Linked DNA regions of Methanolacinia paynteri. The protein of the gene in region 1 binds, or shares a complex with, the protein of each later gene. Links are inferred from orthologs where the notes say so. Each region holds a gene or a part of one and is shown in the gene's direction. Other genes may lie near its edges. The genes, in order: METPAY_RS07155 and METPAY_RS13620.

The links.
Region 2: the proteins of METPAY_RS07155 (region 1) and METPAY_RS13620 are in contact, whole or in part, in a crystal structure (PDB 7CNS), measured with the Thermococcus kodakarensis proteins. The link is inferred for Methanolacinia paynteri from one-to-one orthologs. Residues at the interface, in WP_011250200.1 of Thermococcus kodakarensis: Ile25, Ala28, Leu29, Ile32, Tyr33, Ala47, Gly48, Asn53, Ile54, Ala57, Glu60, Phe61, Leu62, Tyr99, Ser128, Glu129, Ser130, Asn145, Arg146, Glu147, Gly148, Gly149, Pro150, Ser151, Leu153, Tyr164, Leu201, Gly202, Asn203, Gly227; in WP_011250199.1 of Thermococcus kodakarensis: Arg6, Lys7, Ile8, Leu27, Gly28, Thr38, Arg58, Gly59, Lys60, Gly61, Ser62, Thr63, Val64, Ser66, Tyr67, Val68, Tyr70, Ala71, Lys74, Glu86, Ala87, Glu88, Thr89, Ile90, Ala92, Thr93, Ile96, Ile97.

What each region holds. Positions count from the first base shown.
Region 1 is NZ_KN360931.1:37,595-46,084, forward strand. What follows is about bases 2,748-5,557. They hold METPAY_RS07155 (aconitase X), read left to right. Parts: upstream 2,748-3,475; coding sequence 3,476-4,639; downstream 4,640-5,557. Other genes in these bases: METPAY_RS07150 (UbiD family decarboxylase), read left to right, coding at 2,748-3,469. In the rest of the region: cofD (2-phospho-L-lactate transferase), read right to left, coding at 1-308; METPAY_RS07140 (HD domain-containing protein), read left to right, coding at 444-1,649; METPAY_RS07145 (UbiX family flavin prenyltransferase), read left to right, coding at 1,684-2,235; more of METPAY_RS07150, read left to right, coding at 2,228-2,747; METPAY_RS07160 (hypothetical protein), read left to right, coding at 5,560-6,585; METPAY_RS07165 (hypothetical protein), read left to right, coding at 6,573-6,971; METPAY_RS14215 (transglutaminase domain-containing protein), read right to left, coding at 7,519-8,394. UniProt on the Methanocaldococcus jannaschii protein: Component of a hydro-lyase that catalyzes the dehydration of mevalonate 5-phosphate (MVA5P) to form trans-anhydromevalonate 5-phosphate (tAHMP).
Region 2 is NZ_KN360943.1:150,646-159,060, reverse strand. What follows is about bases 3,127-5,861. They hold METPAY_RS13620 (DUF126 domain-containing protein), read left to right. Parts: upstream 3,127-4,160; coding sequence 4,161-4,562; downstream 4,563-5,861. Other genes in these bases: METPAY_RS13610 (TIGR04013 family B12-binding domain/radical SAM domain-containing protein), read left to right, coding at 5,737-5,861; METPAY_RS13615 (TIGR04084 family radical SAM/SPASM domain-containing protein), read left to right, coding at 4,594-5,724; METPAY_RS13625 (proteasome-activating nucleotidase), read right to left, coding at 3,127-4,124. Outside these bases: tpiA (triose-phosphate isomerase), read right to left, coding at 1-667; METPAY_RS13640 (multiprotein bridging factor aMBF1), read right to left, coding at 683-1,192; METPAY_RS13635 (proteasome-activating nucleotidase), read left to right, coding at 1,250-2,485; METPAY_RS13630 (DUF5804 family protein), read right to left, coding at 2,506-2,934; more of METPAY_RS13625, read right to left, coding at 2,949-3,126; more of METPAY_RS13610, read left to right, coding at 5,862-6,876; METPAY_RS13605 (metallophosphoesterase family protein), read left to right, coding at 6,937-7,581; METPAY_RS14500 (glycosyltransferase family 2 protein), read right to left, coding at 7,674-8,415. UniProt on the Methanocaldococcus jannaschii protein: Component of a hydro-lyase that catalyzes the dehydration of mevalonate 5-phosphate (MVA5P) to form trans-anhydromevalonate 5-phosphate (tAHMP).

The sequences.
Region 1 (8,490 bases):
CGTGCCCTTGCAATATTTAACGCCCTGTCCCTGTCGCCGAGCGTGAGATAGACATCTTCTCCTAGATCTTTCAGGGTGTCATTTGTTATTGTAGTATCGCCTTTTATGCCCCACCAGGAATCGGTATTCAGGATTCCGGCAAAGAGATACATCACCGTATCGATATCGGGCGAGAGATGGCTCCCGTATATCCACATATCCTCCGCTGTGTTAACAACAACGGAGATATCACTGTCGCTCAGGTGATTTCGAAACCCCCTGATAAGTTTTGGAGTCCCTGTCCCCCCGGAGAGGAATGCAACTTTCATCAGTGAATATTTAAAAGAATTGGTATATAAATGGCATTAATAGCGACCCCGCCCGGATGAGATTTCTTCGATTTCGGGGCAATTGTTCCAATAATTATATCTGATTATATAAATCATTTAAAATGTAGAAAGCGGATGAAGACGATAAAGGATCCTGTTCACGGTTATATCAGCGTAAATGAAAAAATTCTCCCTTTACTTGATTCTCCGCAGGTTCAGAGGCTCAGGCACATCAGGCAGCTCGGCTTTTCGGATATGGTGTATCCCGGAGCAAACCACACACGTTTCGAACATTCCCTCGGGACGATGCACCTTGCCGGAATTCTTGCAAAAAGGCTGAAGCTCGATGATAATGATGTCCTTCTCTCGATGGTTTCAGGGATTTTGCATGATATCGGTCACGGGCCTTTCTCGCATGCAACCGAACCGCTGATCGAGGAGTATATTGGAAGAAGCCATCATGAAGTGGAGCATATGCTCCGTGAGACTGAAATATCCGGGGCCGTCGAAAAGATCGGGCTTGACCCGTCCGAGATCTGCCGGATGATCGAAGGTAAGCATAAGCTGGCCGGGATTATTCATGGCGATCTGGATGTGGACAGGATGGACTACCTGATGAGGGATGCGCATTATACAGGCGTTCCTTACGGTACGGTTGATGCACAGAGGCTTATACAGAGCACGATTCTCTCTGAAAACGGTCTTGCGTTGAAGGACACCGGAATTATTGCAGCCGAGTCGCTTCTTATTGCCAGGACTTTGATGAGGCCTACTATATACTTCCACCATGTCTCGAGGATTGCGGAATCGATGGTCAAAGCGGCGGCAGTCAGGCACCTGGAAGTCACCGGGAGCGACCGGGCAAATGAACTCCTGTCCATGGATGACGGGTCATTCTCTGTCGAGCTCATGAATTCCGAATCCGAAAGCGCTTCAACTCTCATGAAGAGCCTGATGAGGAGATCCCTCTACAAACGATCGATCTATGTCGGTCTGGACCAGATTCGGATGTCGTCAGTCCTGAGAAGCTCAGATTCGATAGACGAGAGAAAAATTGCCACAGAGATCGCGGAGACCGCGGGAGTGAATGAAGATTTCGTCCTGGTGGATATTCCGTCGTTTCCGTCTCCCATGTCGATAGACGTTATGGTCGAGAACAGGAATGATCTGGTCTCGCTCGAAGAGATGTCGCCTTTGCTAAATACTCTCAACGACACGAGAAGAATCCAGTGGAGAATGGGAGTATATACTCTCCCTGAGTATCGCAGGGCAGTGGAGAGTGCGGCGACCGAAATCCTGAATATTAGTAAACCTACTAAGCAGAACAAGCTAAATATATAATGATCCGTTCAACCAGATTTGGAGAGTACACCCCATGAAGAGATATGTAGTAGCAGTAACCGGCGCCAGCGGGATGGCGTACGCAAAGAGGCTTCTTGAAGTTCTTACCGAGAAGGGAGAGGTCCATATCATCATATCGGATATTGCAAAGAAGATAGCGGAATACGAAGGTGTCGATCTCTCGGGTTTTAACGGAGTATACGTCGGAGAGGACGAGATGTTCGCCGATATCGCAAGCGGCTCTTTCCGTTATGAGGGAATGATAATCTGCCCGTGCAGCATGAAGACGCTTGCGGCTGTCAGTTCCGGCTACTCTGAAAATCTGATCACACGTGCAGCTGACGTATGCCTCAAAGAGAGAAGGAAATGCCTCCTGATGCCGAGGGAGATGCCGCTTTCAAGAATTCATCTCAAAAATATGCTGGATGCGGATGAAGCAGGTGCGACGATAATGATGATGGCCCCGGGATTTTATATGAAACCGACAAAGATCGAAGATCTTGTCGATATGGTCGTCGCAAGAGCTCTCGATCACCTGGGAGTCGAACACGATCTGGGATTTCGATGGAGTGGATATGATGCGTGATTTTATAGAATTGATGAGGGAAAAGGATCTTGTAGTCGATGTAGAGGAAGAGGTCTCGTCGGTATACGAAGCGCCTAAAATGGCGGCTGCGACCGATAAGCTTCTCTTCTTCCATAAGCTTGACAAGGTCCACCGCGGTGTGATGAACGTTACTGCATCGAGGAAGGCGATATCGCTTGCCCTCGGGTATGATGAGAAGGATGTCGTAAGGAGCCTTGCGTCGGCAGGCTACGACGGTGTTGTGAATAATGCGGGGCAGCTCAATATGCATCCGCCTGATCTCTTCAGTCTTCCGGTTATGCGCCATTACCCTCTTGATGCAGGCAGGTATCTTACCTCTGCAGTTGTCTTTTCAGAATACGGCGGAATCACGAATGCATCGATTCACAGAATGCTTGTTCTCGACGAAAAAAGACTGGCCGCAAGACTTGTTGAAGGCCGGCATACGTACAATCTCTTAAGAACTTCACTTGAAAACGGCGATCGCCTGCCCGTAGCTATAACCATAGGAACGCATCCGCGGGTTACCTTTGCATCGTGCACCCGTGTTCCGACCGGAAAAGAACTGGGGTATGCCGCTGAATTATCCGGCGGGGAGATGGATGTCTTCGAGTGTGAAAACGGCGTTCATGTTCCCGATGCCGAGATAGTCCTCGAAGGTTATATCACCGTGGATAAAGCTGACGAGGGCCCCTTTGTCGATATTACGGGGACCTACGATCCCGTAAGGCCCGCCCCTGTTATCGAGCTTACAGGTATGCACCTGAAGAACGATCCGATCTTCCACGGGATTCTCCCGGGGGGTAACGAGCATAAGCTCCTGATGGGGATGCCATATGAGCCGAAGATCTATCGTGCCGTCGGAGAGGTGACGACAGTCAGGAATGTATCGCTCACAACAGGCGGCTGTGGGTACCTGCACGGCGTTGTCCAGGTGAGGAAGAATACCCAGGGAGATGCGAAGAATGCGATTATGGCCGCATTTGCCGCACATACCTCGCTGAAGCATGTCGTAATCGTTGACGAGGACATCGATATATACGATATGGAGGATGTCGAGTACGCAATCGCGACCCGTGTCAGGGGTGACCGGGACCTTATGGTTATCGAAGGAGCCAGGGGTTCTTCGCTCGATCCGTGCAGGATCGGTGACGGTACAAATGTAAAAGTCGGAGTCGATGCAACGATGGTTATGGGAGAAGAAAAGAATTTCGTTAGAGCCGGGTGGGATTGATAACACATGCAGCTTGACAGGGAAGATGAAAATATTTTAGCCGGGGAGTACGGCGAGACAAGACAGAAGATGATGGAGATCCTCGTTGCCTTGGGGAAGGTCTTCGGGGCGGAGGAGCTTGTGCCGATAACGAGTGCCCAGATAAGCGGAGCGTCGTATAAGACAATAGGCGAATGGGGACTTGAATGGCTGAGAAATCTTGATGCACGAGTTGCTGTTCTTTCTGTCCTAAATCCGGTCGGAATGCCCCGTGACAACTGGCGCGATATCGGGATCTCAAAGGAGTTTGCAGATAAGCAGCTGGCAGTAATGGATGCATACCGGAAGCTTGGCGTGAAGATGGAGTGCACCTGTACGCCATACTATCTTTATACGAACCTGACGATGCAGGATCATCTTGCATGGTCCGAATCATCTGCGGTCTCTTATGTCAACTCGGTTATCGGCGCGAAGACGAACCGCGAGGGAGGGCCGTCCGCACTTGCAGCGGCAATTATCGGCAAAACTCCCAAGTATGGGCTGCACCTGTTCAAAAACCGTATGCCTCAGGTTACTGTTGAGGTCGAGGATTCGAATGCTCTTCACGCCGGGCATTTCGGTGCTATAGGATATCTTGCAGGGAAGGAGGTTGGAAACAGGATACCGTACTTTACGAATATACGCGCATCGAGAGACCAGCTCAAAGCTCTCGGGGCAGCGATGGCGGCGACCGGCGCAGTCGCGCTGTATCATGTAAAGGGGATAACCCCTGAGGCGAGACTGCCGACATTTGCTCCGGAGCCTTCGGAAAAGATCGTGATAGAGGCATCCGAGATCGAATCGCTGTTTAAGGAAAAGGAGATCGATGCGGTGGCCGTCGGGTGCCCTCACTGCTCGGCTGAAGAGCTTGCAAAAATTTCAGATCTTCTCGCGGGCCGAAAGGTGAAAAAACCTCTCTATATTTTCTCGTCGAAAGGCGTGAAGGATGCAAACGCCGGTATAGTCTCGAAGATTCAAAAGACCGGAGCAAAGGTTATCGAGGATACCTGCATCGTGGTATCTCCTGCGATGGATAAATTCGATACGATAATGGTCGATTCCGGCAAGGCCTTTGCCTATGTCCCGAATATGTGTGGCGCCGAGGCAAGACTGGGAAGCCTTGAAGAGTGCATCGAAGAGGCCGTGAGATAAATAACGGACTTGCAGGAATCCTGTTTAAATGAATCTCCGGATTCTTGTTTTTGCCGGAGTTGGCGAGCTTACATTTTTTTGATAATGATCCCCTTTGCAAAGATATTGTCCGGTGAATATTTTTTGAAGAGCAATTGTTTCAAACCGCCGCTAAATTATAAAGTAAAGTTTAAATAAGCCATGAAAACGGCGAAAAACCCATTTTTTACATCCACACAGATGCCTGAGATTCCACGATCTCCTCCCTGTTCAATATAAACATCGTCTGAAAAAAACAGGGCAATCACGTGCCGTTATATCGATGCAATTCTGGCTTTAATCCCAATATAGTCGATATATTTGGCGTTATTGGGATCCACCCTCAAAATCACTGGTCAAAAGAGCAAAATAAGCTCAAATTGGAGTTTTTTGGGTGACATTCATTTTGCGGAAATAAGTAGGACACTCCGGATGATTAGATTGGGAGTCTGATCAAAGAGCCTTTGAGGATCAAAAGATTGAAAACTGTTTCTCGTTTATACCAGTAAACACGCGCAGAAGAAATCAATAATTGTATGCTTGTGATCTCTCTAAAAAACGTATGAAAACCGATTCCCGTAGATAATGCATCATCAAATAACAATACGATTAAGTTTTTTCTATTGACTTCCGAAGGGATTGTTCAAGAGCATGGTGAAAACTGGTATATAGACTTACATTATATTTTCAACCAGAGGCGGATGAGGAGTGTTGCTCCCCTAAAAACCTTTTATAAATCTGGTTAAATCTCCAGTGTAGAAGGAGCAGGATTCTATGCTCGAATTCACAATCCTTCTTTTTAGGAGTATATATGGATTTATTCCACCGGAATTGCTTATTGTCAGCTTTATTGCGGATTAAAGTTTGCACGCCGGTTGTTAAAATTGAAAAGAGATGAAAAAATGAAAACAGAATCCGGTATGCCGGCCCTTGGCCTGCTATTGGTAGTGGCACTCGCCGGTGCGATCTTCGTTCCGGTCGTTAGCGCTGAATCTGAAAATAATTTAAATGAAAATTTCTCCTCCGGTGGAGACATAGTAGGAATCGATACGCAATTAAAAAGAAGTCCGTATCTTTTAGATGAAGAAGGAGACAGATTAAGTGACACAGAAATCTCGGAAATGATAGAAAAAATGCCGAAAGTAACATATCTGGATGGAATGACTGAGACCGAGAGCAAAAAGATTTCTGAGATCCTAAACCAGTTGCATAAATATAGATCTATCTCAGAAAGTATGGATAAAGCCAATTCATTAAAAACAGTTCAGGTACAGGCAGACGCGGGAGCCCGCATTGATGATTATCACTATAATGGAATCAATGGGAATAATCATCCGGGGTATTTGGAGGTTTCTTCCGACGGAACAGTCTGTCATTATCTCACATCCCATATTGGAAAAAAAATTAGTGGAGTTGATACGTGGATAGAGGTTGGAGTAGCCAAAATATCCTCTGCAATAGTAGGTGGAGATCCATCAAAATATGTAGTTTATACTTATGACAGTACCGCTTATGGAGATGAGAAATATATTGCTCATCGAACATTCACAAGCGGATTTAGGGACTATAATTTTGAGATTTATATTAGCACATCATCGACATCTGAGGGTTATCCATATATACTGTCATGGCAGGGATCGGTAATTAGAACGGGGTATGTACCGTTTTGTTATGGTGATGTGGATGAAAACCATGAGTATTTTGCTTTCGATGGAAATACTTTTAATTCAGTCTCTGAATCATATTTATGTGACTCATACCTTTTTACCAGTTATAATTCCAATACTCTATGGTGGAATGGAAACATCCCCGATTTTACTAAAAAACATTTAACAACTGATTGTTCTGCAGGAACGCCACAATTGGAATATCCTTTTCTTGTCCCGTGGTGGTCTGAGGCTTACCAGGTGAAATCATGGATACCGTAAAAAAATGGATACCTATCCTTATCATAACTTTTTTTGTAGGATTGTTGGCTGGATATTTTCTCCCTGTACAATCCGATCATGGTGAAGAGGCTTTTGTAAATGCAACTCCGGCAAATGCAACAGATCTTACTGCCCTGAATGTGGCGCTCGATGACCCGGAAGTTATCGAATTTTTAGAGAATAAAAGCATTGATTCAATCAAATTCTCCAGAGTAAGTTATGATGAAAAAGATAAGAATTTGATCCAGATTGGATTTCACCTGAGTGACTCGGAAGCTGGCACTTGTTTGTCAAGCCCGAGGATGTATGTTGAAGTAAATAATTCATGTATGATCTATTCGGTATATCAGCCATATCCGTCTTATATACCGGGTTGCAAATCATAATTTTAATCGTCCTCACTGAATGTAAACTGAAATTTATTAAATAGGATTTACTTTTTTTGGAGGGGTACCGGGTGACGAAGTTTTATGGAAGTAACTGAAATTAGATCTTCTGTGAGATTTTTGGATTGATCTGATCTTCAGACAATCGTCAAATTGTAAAGTAAAGCATAAATAGGGGATGAAAACAGCGGGAATTACGATCTTTTACATCCACACAGAAGCCTGAGATTCCACGATCTCCTTCCTCTTCGATATAAACATCGTCTGAAAAAAAGAGGTCATTCTCGTGCCGTTATTTCGATGTGATCCGGGCTTAAATCCTTAAAAAAACGGCAGAACAGCGTTTTTTATAATCATACTCTAAAACGCCGGTCAAAAGGGCAAAATAAGCTCAAATTGCCGGTTTTTTGGACCTTTGTATCACAGTATGATCCCGGAGGATCATATCCCAGGTTTTCTCAAACGGCTTTATGGAAAGGATATAATATGAAAAAGAACACTTTCTTTCTCATTTCACATATGCATGATTTTTGAACAGTGTAAGTATTTACATAGCCAGCAAATCACTCATACTAAATGTTGGCTTAGGAGTCGGTGTTTTTAGAGCGCTTAGATCTAAGGTAGGTTTTGGTGTTGGGGAATCTAATTTACTTAAATCTAGAGTAGGTTTAGGTGTTGACTTTGTTGTAGGAAGTTCCCAATAACATTTTTCGTTTGATTTATAGACTTTTTTATAGGTACCATCTGAATAATATGCATAATAGGAATCATCATCATTATAATAGAATTTACTACCGGGCCTTGATCCTGACCAATCGAGATTTAGCCAATAATCAGTTTTGCCATTTTTTTGTTCGGCATGATAATAAAATGATCTGGCGTCGTTATATCTCTTTTTTATTGAGTTAATATAATTATCAAGCTGATCTTTAGAGGTAACATAAACCTCTGCATAATAATGGCCACCTTCATCCTCGTTATGCACTAAGATCACTCTTGACTCACCACCAATTGCTTTGATATACGATGCAATTAGTATTGCGAAGTCATCGCAATCTCCTTTATAGCCAAGTTTTGTGGTACGACTTGCGGGGGAAAGATAATCCAGACCGTTAGGATCATTTACATAAGTCCAGTGGGTAACAACGGAGTTCCAAATATCAATAATTTGATTGGGGTTATAATCACCTGTACTGGAGTGTTTTATTAAACTTAAAGCTCCATCTCGGGTCTCAGGATTTGCTATATCCATAGCTTCGGAGATTTTTTTTGCCCTGTCTTCGTTACCTGTTAGATCCATTTTGGAAATGTCTAATTTACTTGAGGCAGATGACTCGTCATTTGAACTGTTAGAAGTACATCCTGTTATGAAAATAACTCCAAATATTACGATAATAATTAAAAAAAGATCCCGTTTTGCCATGAAATAATATATTTTATTTTTAGCGATATAATTTACTAAATTGATTTATTGAAATAAATCGGTGCATTTTGTTGAAATAAGCATTTTCTTCTAAGT
Region 2 (8,415 bases), on another replicon or contig:
TTGAGACAAGGTCTCTCAGGACCGTTGCCGGATCTTCAGCCTTAACGACCCCCGATGCGAGCAGTACCCCGTCCGAGCCGAGTTCGACTGCTCTTTTGACACACGAGCCCGAACTGATCCCCGCTCCTGCAAGGACTTTGACATCTTTATTGACTGATTTTACCGCATTTACAGAATTTTCGATTATTTCCGGGTCTGCCGTTGCAACAGATATTCCGCTGCCGATGAGCTCCGGCGGTTCGATAGCCACGTAGTCGGGAGAGAGTGCCGCCGCCGCTCCGCTCGTCGCTGTGTTGTTTGTACAGACTACGGTCTTTAGATTTGCTCTTTTTGCTGCGTCCACAGCCGCGGAGATATCCGCAAGAGTCAGTCTTCTCTCCGAGTGGTTGATAAGCGTGCCCGTAGCTCCCGCCGCTCTTACTGCCTCGGCAAGGATATGCCCCGTGTGTGCGCCAGGCGAGATTCCGTCTATATGCTGGGCGAAGACAGGCAGGCGGTAATGGTTTGACATCGGGTGTATATCCATGAATCCGGGACAGATTACGATTTCAATGCCGCTTTCTTCCGCTACGGTCTCGGCCGCCTCGGCAATGTCATGTGCCCTGAAACCGTAACTCTCGTTGTAGGTCTTGAAGTTTATCATTATAACGGGCTTTTCTTCAGGCATTTAACATAACTCCGGTTATTTTCCCTTTTTTATCTTCATAACGTCGCCGAGAGTGGGTTCGATTCCTCCCTTCGGGCCTGTTTTGACACCGACATCGGACGATTCCGTCAGTTTTATGGAGAGTGCCTCCTCGATCTTTTTACGAACCGAATCTTCGGGGATCATTCCTTTTTCGATCTTTTTTATCAGACCTTCCTTCTCCTTGATCTGCATGGCTAGTTCCTTCTGGCTGAGCCCCTTACTCATCCTCGCATCACGTATGATATCACTGAAATCCTCGTCGATCTCGCCGTCGATCATATCGAAAACATCCCTGGATTTCTTTTTTTGCGGCGAAACCGATCGGAATCCCGGTTTTGCAGATACCATTCCTGGCGACCCTTTTTTTATTGCATCCATCCCTGGGCGCTGAATTTCTGTTCCCAGTTTGGCGCAATTGCTGCATACCCACATCTTTGCGCCCCCTATTTGAACCAGTATTGGCTTTCCGCGGATTATACATCCGCAAACCTCACATTCAGACATATTAATCGCAAACATCTATATATTGGGCAACCCCTAAATACCTAATTGAGGAAGCGGATGGCCGATAAACCAGTTGAAATTGATCCTGAGAAAGAGCAGGATGTCACAAAATATCTTCTCGACAGGATTTCGGGTCTTGAGACCAGGAATCTGGAGCTTCGTGAAGAGATCAGGCAGCTCGAATCGGAAAAGAGGTTCATCGACAACCAGAAACTCAGGTATGAGCGTGAGATCCGCAAACTGAAGGGGGAGGTCGACAAACTAAGGAGCCCGCCGTTGATAATCGGCACTATATCGGATGTGGCCACGGACAACAGGGTAATTGTCCAGTCGAGTGCAGGGCCGAGATTTATGGTTAGGGCATCCGGGTTTATCGATGCAAAAGATCTAAAACCGGGCGTACGCTGTACGCTCAACCAGCAGTCGCTGACAATTGTCGATATCCTTCCTGCATCCTTTGACTCCCAGATATACGGGATGGAGGTCGAGGACCCGCCATTAGAGACTTATGGCGATATAGGCGGGCTTGAAATACAGATAAACGAGATCCGGGAGGCTATAGAGCTACCGCTTAAGAGGCCGGAGATCTTTGAAAAGATTGGAATATCTCCGCCGAAGGGTGTCCTTCTCTACGGTCCTCCGGGGACAGGAAAGACACTCCTTGCAAGAGCTGTTGCTCATGAGACTAATGCCAAATTCTTAAGAGTCGTCGGTTCCGAGCTGGTCCAGAAGTATATCGGTGAAGGCGCCCGTCTTGTAAGAGAGCTCTTCGAGCATGCGAAGATGAACGCACCTTCTATAATATTCATCGATGAGATAGATGCGATTGGGGCACACAGGACGGAAAGCATCACCTCAGGTGACCGTGAAGTCCAGAGAACCCTGATGCAATTACTGGCCGACCTCGACGGGTTCGATAACCGCGGTGATGTTAAGATCATCGGAGCCACAAACAGGATCGACATTCTCGATCCTGCACTCCTGAGACCCGGGCGCTTTGACCGAATGATCGAGATCCCGCTCCCTGATATTGAAGGACGCCTTGCGATACTTAAGATCCATACAAAGAGAATGAACCTCCAGAAGAACGTTGATCTCTCAGAGGTTGCCGCCCTTACCGAAGGGAAGAACGGTTCGGATCTGAGAGCTATATGCACTGAAGCAGGAATGTTTGCCATCAGGATGGAAAAGGAAGATGTCGATATGAACGATTTCATAAAGGCGATTGACAAGATCCGTCACGACGTCAAGCAGGGTCTGGGCGATCTCTCGGACGGCGCGATGTTCGCCTGAAAAGAATAATTTAATATTATTTACTCTTCTTTTTCGTATTCAGCACACCAGACTTCCAGGACGTAATCAGATGATTCCAGAATATGGGGATAATCCTCTTTTGAGGAATGGGGCTCCATCCAGATCTCGTCCATGATCTGACCGTCCTTTATGGATATAAGTTTGGAGAAGCTCCATGTCTCTTTCAGTTTATTGCTTCTCTGGTAGACATCGGTTGCAAAATCTCTCGTACAGTAAAGTTCAGGGGAAATTTCAAGAAACAGTTCGGCAACATATCTCCTGATGTACCAATTGAGTTCGGAGATGAGCGAAAGTGCGCCGCCGAGTGTGGAATTTTGGATAATTACCCCGCATTCGGTCTTCCTGGGGCGGTAAAAACGAAGGATCTCTCTGCTGGTCTCCGAATCAAGAAGAGTCCTGTAGAGGTCTGTTCCTTCTTTTTGGATCATCAGCAGATTCATGATTAGGTATACATTATGTCATCGGATTTGGATTTATTTTTAACCTTGGATATCGCTGCCTGGAAGTCGTCCATCGTAATTTCTGAGGCGTTTCTGCGCACTGCAAACATTCCCGCCTCACGGCAGATAGCCTGAATCTCTGCACCTGTGGCATTTTCGGTATTATTCACAAGATCTTTCAGGTCGACGGTTCCTATATTCATATTATCCGTGTGTATCCTGAATATCTCGAGTCTTGCATCGCTGTCGGGAGGAGAAACTTCGAGAACCCTGTCGAATCGTCCCGGCCGGAGCAATGCGGGATCAAGCATATCTACACGGTTTGTAGCCGCCATTATCCTTACGTCCCCGCGGTTGTCGAACCCATCCATCTCGGCAAGGAGCTGCATGAGTGTACGCTGGACCTCGGCACTTCCCGATGTCCCGTCATGAGTCCTCATGCTACCGATTGCGTCGATCTCGTCGATGAATACGATGGACGGGGCGCGTTCCCTTGCCAGAAGGAATAGATCCCTTACCATCTGGGCACCTTCTCCTATGAACTTGTGAACGAGTTCACTGCCCGACATCCTGATGAAGGTTGCATTTGCCTGATTTGCAACTGCCTTTGCAATGAGAGTCTTCCCCGTTCCCGGCGGTCCGTAGAGGAGAATTCCCTTCGGCGGTTCGACACCGATCCTCTGGAATACTTCCGGCCTTGTAAGCGGATATTCTACAGCCTCCCTTACCTCTTCGATCTCGTTCTTGAGTCCGCCCACGTTTTTGAATGTCACATCAGGGGATTCTTCGAGCTCCATGACCCTGACCCTTGAATCGAAAGTATTTCCTACGGTCCTGATGATCTGGAGTGCGTTATTCACAGCAACCTTCATTCCGGGTTTTAAATCGCTGCAGATTGCGTCCAGGGCATTTGTAATATATTCCTGGTTATTCCCCTGCTGCCTGAGATATATCTCACCGGAATCGAGGATGTCTACTACTGTTGCAACAAATAAAGGAGGCCGCTTGAGTTGTGCGTTCTCCTTTTTGAGTTGCATATTCTCTTTCTCAAGCCTCGCAGTCTCGCGGGTGAGAATATTGAGTTTTGCTTCCAGGTCACGCAGCTGTTCGCTTAACTCCTGTAAATTAAGCTTAGATATATCAATATTTTCGTGACTTTCGAAGAGAGTGTCATCCATGTTACTTTATATCTTACTTTACAACATTTATTAGATATGTCTTTTACAATTATGGCCAGAGGTATATCCGGGGGTAAGGGTACAGGCGAGCTATTGGTTAGCGGTGAGGCGATCTCGTTCTTATCCGGCGTCGATCCCGAGACAGGCATTGTAATTGAATCAGGCCATCCTCTTGAAGGCAAATCCATCGGGGGAAAGGTGCTTGCGTTTCCGCACGGCAAAGGCTCGACTGTAGGGTCCTATATTATCTATGCCCTGCGTCGAAACGGGAAAGCCCCGAGTGCCATAATAAATATTGAGGCTGAAACGATTATCGCGGTCGGTGCAATAATCGCAGATATTCCCATGGTGGACAAACCCGAGAAACCGATCTCCGGGATTCCTGAAGGTTCAGTCGTAACAGTAAACGGCGATACCGGCGAAATTATTGTAGAATAATAATATTTGACAACCTCAAGCGGAGGATAATTTGTATTATCACCTTATTGTAAACGACGAGTGTAACCTGAACTGTTCTTATTGCCGTGGCAAGGAATTTTTCTCATGTGAGTCGGATTTGGAATCGTTTGACGAGTGTGTTTTACTTCCCTCGTCACCTGAATACAGCCCCGAGAACCTGTATTCATTCCTGAAAAAAGATGATGAGCCGGGTATACTGTTCTATGGGGGAGAGCCGACCCTGAGGCCGGATCTGCTTATAGGTTTCATGGATAAGATGCCCTCGTTCAGGTTTTCCATTTATACGAATGGGCTGTTGATCAGGAATTTACCTCCCGGGTACATCCGCAGACTGGATACTATACTACTCTCGATCGACGGCGACAGGAGAACCACAGACGGTTACCGTGGAGAAGAAGTATATGACGGTTTAATGAAGTCTATCAAATATATCAATGATTCAGGTTTCCCAGGTGAGATTGTCGCGAGGATGACCGTTGCGGAGAAGACGGATATATATGAGTCGGTAACCTTCCTTGCAGACAACAAGGATTATACATTTAGTTCGATACACTGGCAGATGGACGCCAATTTCTGGTATGACTTCTCCGAAAGGCCGGGATTTCGCGAATGGATCGAAGAGTCATACAATCCGGGAATCGCCAGGCTTGCAAAAAAGTGGCTTGGGCTGATAAGAGAGAGCGGAGTTGTGCCCCGCTGGTATCCGTTCTGCGGGCTGGTTTACGATATCCTTACGGGTTCCGGCGGGACGACTGCTCCTATGCGGTGCGGTGCGGGGCATATGAATTATGCCATACAGACCGACGGAAACATCGTTCCCTGCCCGTGCATGGTGGGGATGAGGGACTTTTACGCGGGAAACATTTTCGATTCCGATCCGAAAAACCTGAAGAAGACAGAACCTGGTGGTGACTGTCTGGAATGTGATATCGCGGGTTTCTGTGGTGGGAGGTGCCTGTATTCGAATGTTATCCGTCCCTGGCCGGAAGAGGGAAGGCGGCTGGTCTACGGGAGTGTTTTAAATCTAAAATCGGCAGTTGAATCGGTGATTTCTGAAATACAGGAGATGATCGGGCAGGGCTTAATCTCTGCTGAAGATTTCCGCATCAATAAATATAACGGGTGTGAGATAATCCCTTAGGGCGTTTGTTTAATGATAGTTAACTGGAGGAAGATCAGGTGGGCGAGGAATTCTTTTGCAGTGTTGTATGCCGCCTGCGAAAAAGAAGGAATAATCCTCCGGGAGACCGACGGCCCTGAGAATGATATTACCTTATACAGCCTGAACTCGGTTGATGCTCCTCATTATATGGATGAGATAAGGGATGCCGAATGTATAACAATCGTCGGTGGCCCTCACCCGTCTGCACTTCCGGGGGAGATGGCTGAAGTTGCAGACTATGTCGTGGTGGGAGAGGGAGAATATGTCCTGCCTAAACTTCTGAAGACGATAATGTCGGATCCGAATCATCCGGCCATGCGGCCGCTGCCGGGTGTGGCGACGAAAAACGGATTCATACCGAATGACAGATGTGTTCTTCTTGATTATTACCCCCCGTTTACGCAGGCGAAGAGTGCAGTCGAGATATCCAGGGGATGTCCTTTCAGGTGCGGGTACTGCCAGACGCCGAGGCTCTTCGGGGGATGCATGAGGCACAGGTCGGTTGATGAGATTGTGAATGCATCAAAGATCTATACGGACGTGAGATTTCTCACTCCCAACGCACTTGCCTATGGTTCGAACGGAAGGGAATTCCTGCCTGAGAAAGTAGAAAAGCTTCTTTCTTCATTTTCGAAAGACCAGAATCTCTATCTTGGAACATTCCCTAGTGAAGTCCGGCCCGAATTCATTAACGATGAGGCGATAGATCTCATCGATAAGTACTGTGCTAATAAAAAAATTCATTTTGGGGCGCAGTCGGGGAGTGAAAGGGTTCTCTCTTTTTTGCACCGTGGTCATACGTGTGGTGATGTAATCCGGGCCGTTGAGTTATGCCACGAGAGAGGCTTTGCTCCTGTCGTCGATTACATTGTCGGAATTCCGTTCGAGACAGAAGAGGACCAGATAGCGACTGTCGAACAGATGAGGTGGTTATCGCGTTTCGGGAAGATCCATGCTCATTATTTCACCCCGCTTCCGGGAACTCCCCTTGCAGGAACGGAACCGTCGGAACTTATACCGGAAGTGAACGCCCTGCTTGGGAAACTTTCCCTCTCCGGAAAAGTTACAGGGCACTGGCATGATGCCAAATCCCGTTTCTTCGGGAAAAAACAGGCTTCCGGTGATTCTTGAACCCGGCGAAGATTCGTGATTATAGCAGGATTTTTTTATCGGGAAAACGAACAATAATCCATGATGAGAATCCTTGTGCTGACCGATCTCCATGGTCAATATGGGAAATTAAATTCCTTTCTTGAACTTGACCCTGATATGGTGATAATTTCCGGGGACTTCACCGATCCCGACGGTCCATTCGAACCTGCGCTTGGAATGCTTGAACAGATCGATGTGCCGTGTTTTGCTGTTCCTGGGAACTGTGACAGCAGGGAGACTGTGAATTATCTTGAAGAGTCTAATGCGGTTTCGCTTCATGGCTCGTCGCTCGAGCTGGGCAAGATAACTCTTGTCGGTGTAGGGGGATCCAATCCGACTCCTTTCGGGACTCCATTTGAACTATCTGAAGAAGAGATTGATGCAATATTAACGAAGGCAAAGACAGGAACAAAGAATAACGTTCACAATATACTCGTCTGTCACGCCCCGCCTGAAGAAACTCTCGACAGTGTAGGGGATGCAAATGTCGGAAGTTCGAGCATCAGAAAGCACATGAAAGGATTCGATCTTGTCTGCTGCGGACATATCCATGACGATCCCGGAATAAAGGAGGTAGAAGGAACGGTAATTGTCAATCCCGGCCCTGCATTCGAAGGAAAGTGTGCGATTGTCACCCTTGGTGATGAGCCGAAGGATATAAGAGTCGAGATTCTTTCTGTTTGATTTTCAACTATTTATTAATCCGGATAATTGCATTGAAAATGGTCGGAAAAGGATTCAGAAAAATCTGATATTTTTCAGATTCATTTCTGTTCTTAATTCAGGCGGAAATTTAGCCGTAAATTCTTAAGATTCTTTTTTTCTTTTACTTTGCTAATCTTCTGCCTGACCTGCTTCAGGTTGGTATATGCAGCGTTTTGCTGAAATGATATTTTTTTAGGCTGTGGATAGGAAAGGAGTGCATCATTGTTTTTTGTGATATAATAATGGTAAAATCCTGTGAGATATATCCGTGTATATCCGAAAATCCCTGTCATCCGGCGTGCAGAGGTCAGTGCTTCCATCTTTTTGTCACAGATACATAAGGCCCTTACATCGGCAAGCCTCAGAGATAGATCGTAGTCCTCCAAAATTGAGATCTCCCTGTGACCGCCTGCTTTGAAGTAAATATCCTTTCTTACGGCAAAGTTTGATCCTATTAGCCAGAAAAATCCAAATATCTGTAGTAAATTGTAATGTTTTCGCCATCCCTGGACAATACATGAAAGGGCCGTCCTATTGTAAAACCTGACAGGTCCTGTGCAGACATCGTATCCTCCTGATATGAGATCTTTCGCTATTATTTCCAGCCAGAAAGGAGGATGAATTGTATCTGCATCCGTGAAAGCCAGGATTTCTCCGTTTGCCGTCATTGCCCCTTCTCTGCGGGCTCCTCCAATACCTTCGCTTTTCTGGCGGATCACCTGATCCGCATAAGAGATAGCAATCTCACAAGTATTATCTGAAGAACCACCGTCTACAATGATTATCTCGTAGGAATCTCTGGGACAATTTTGT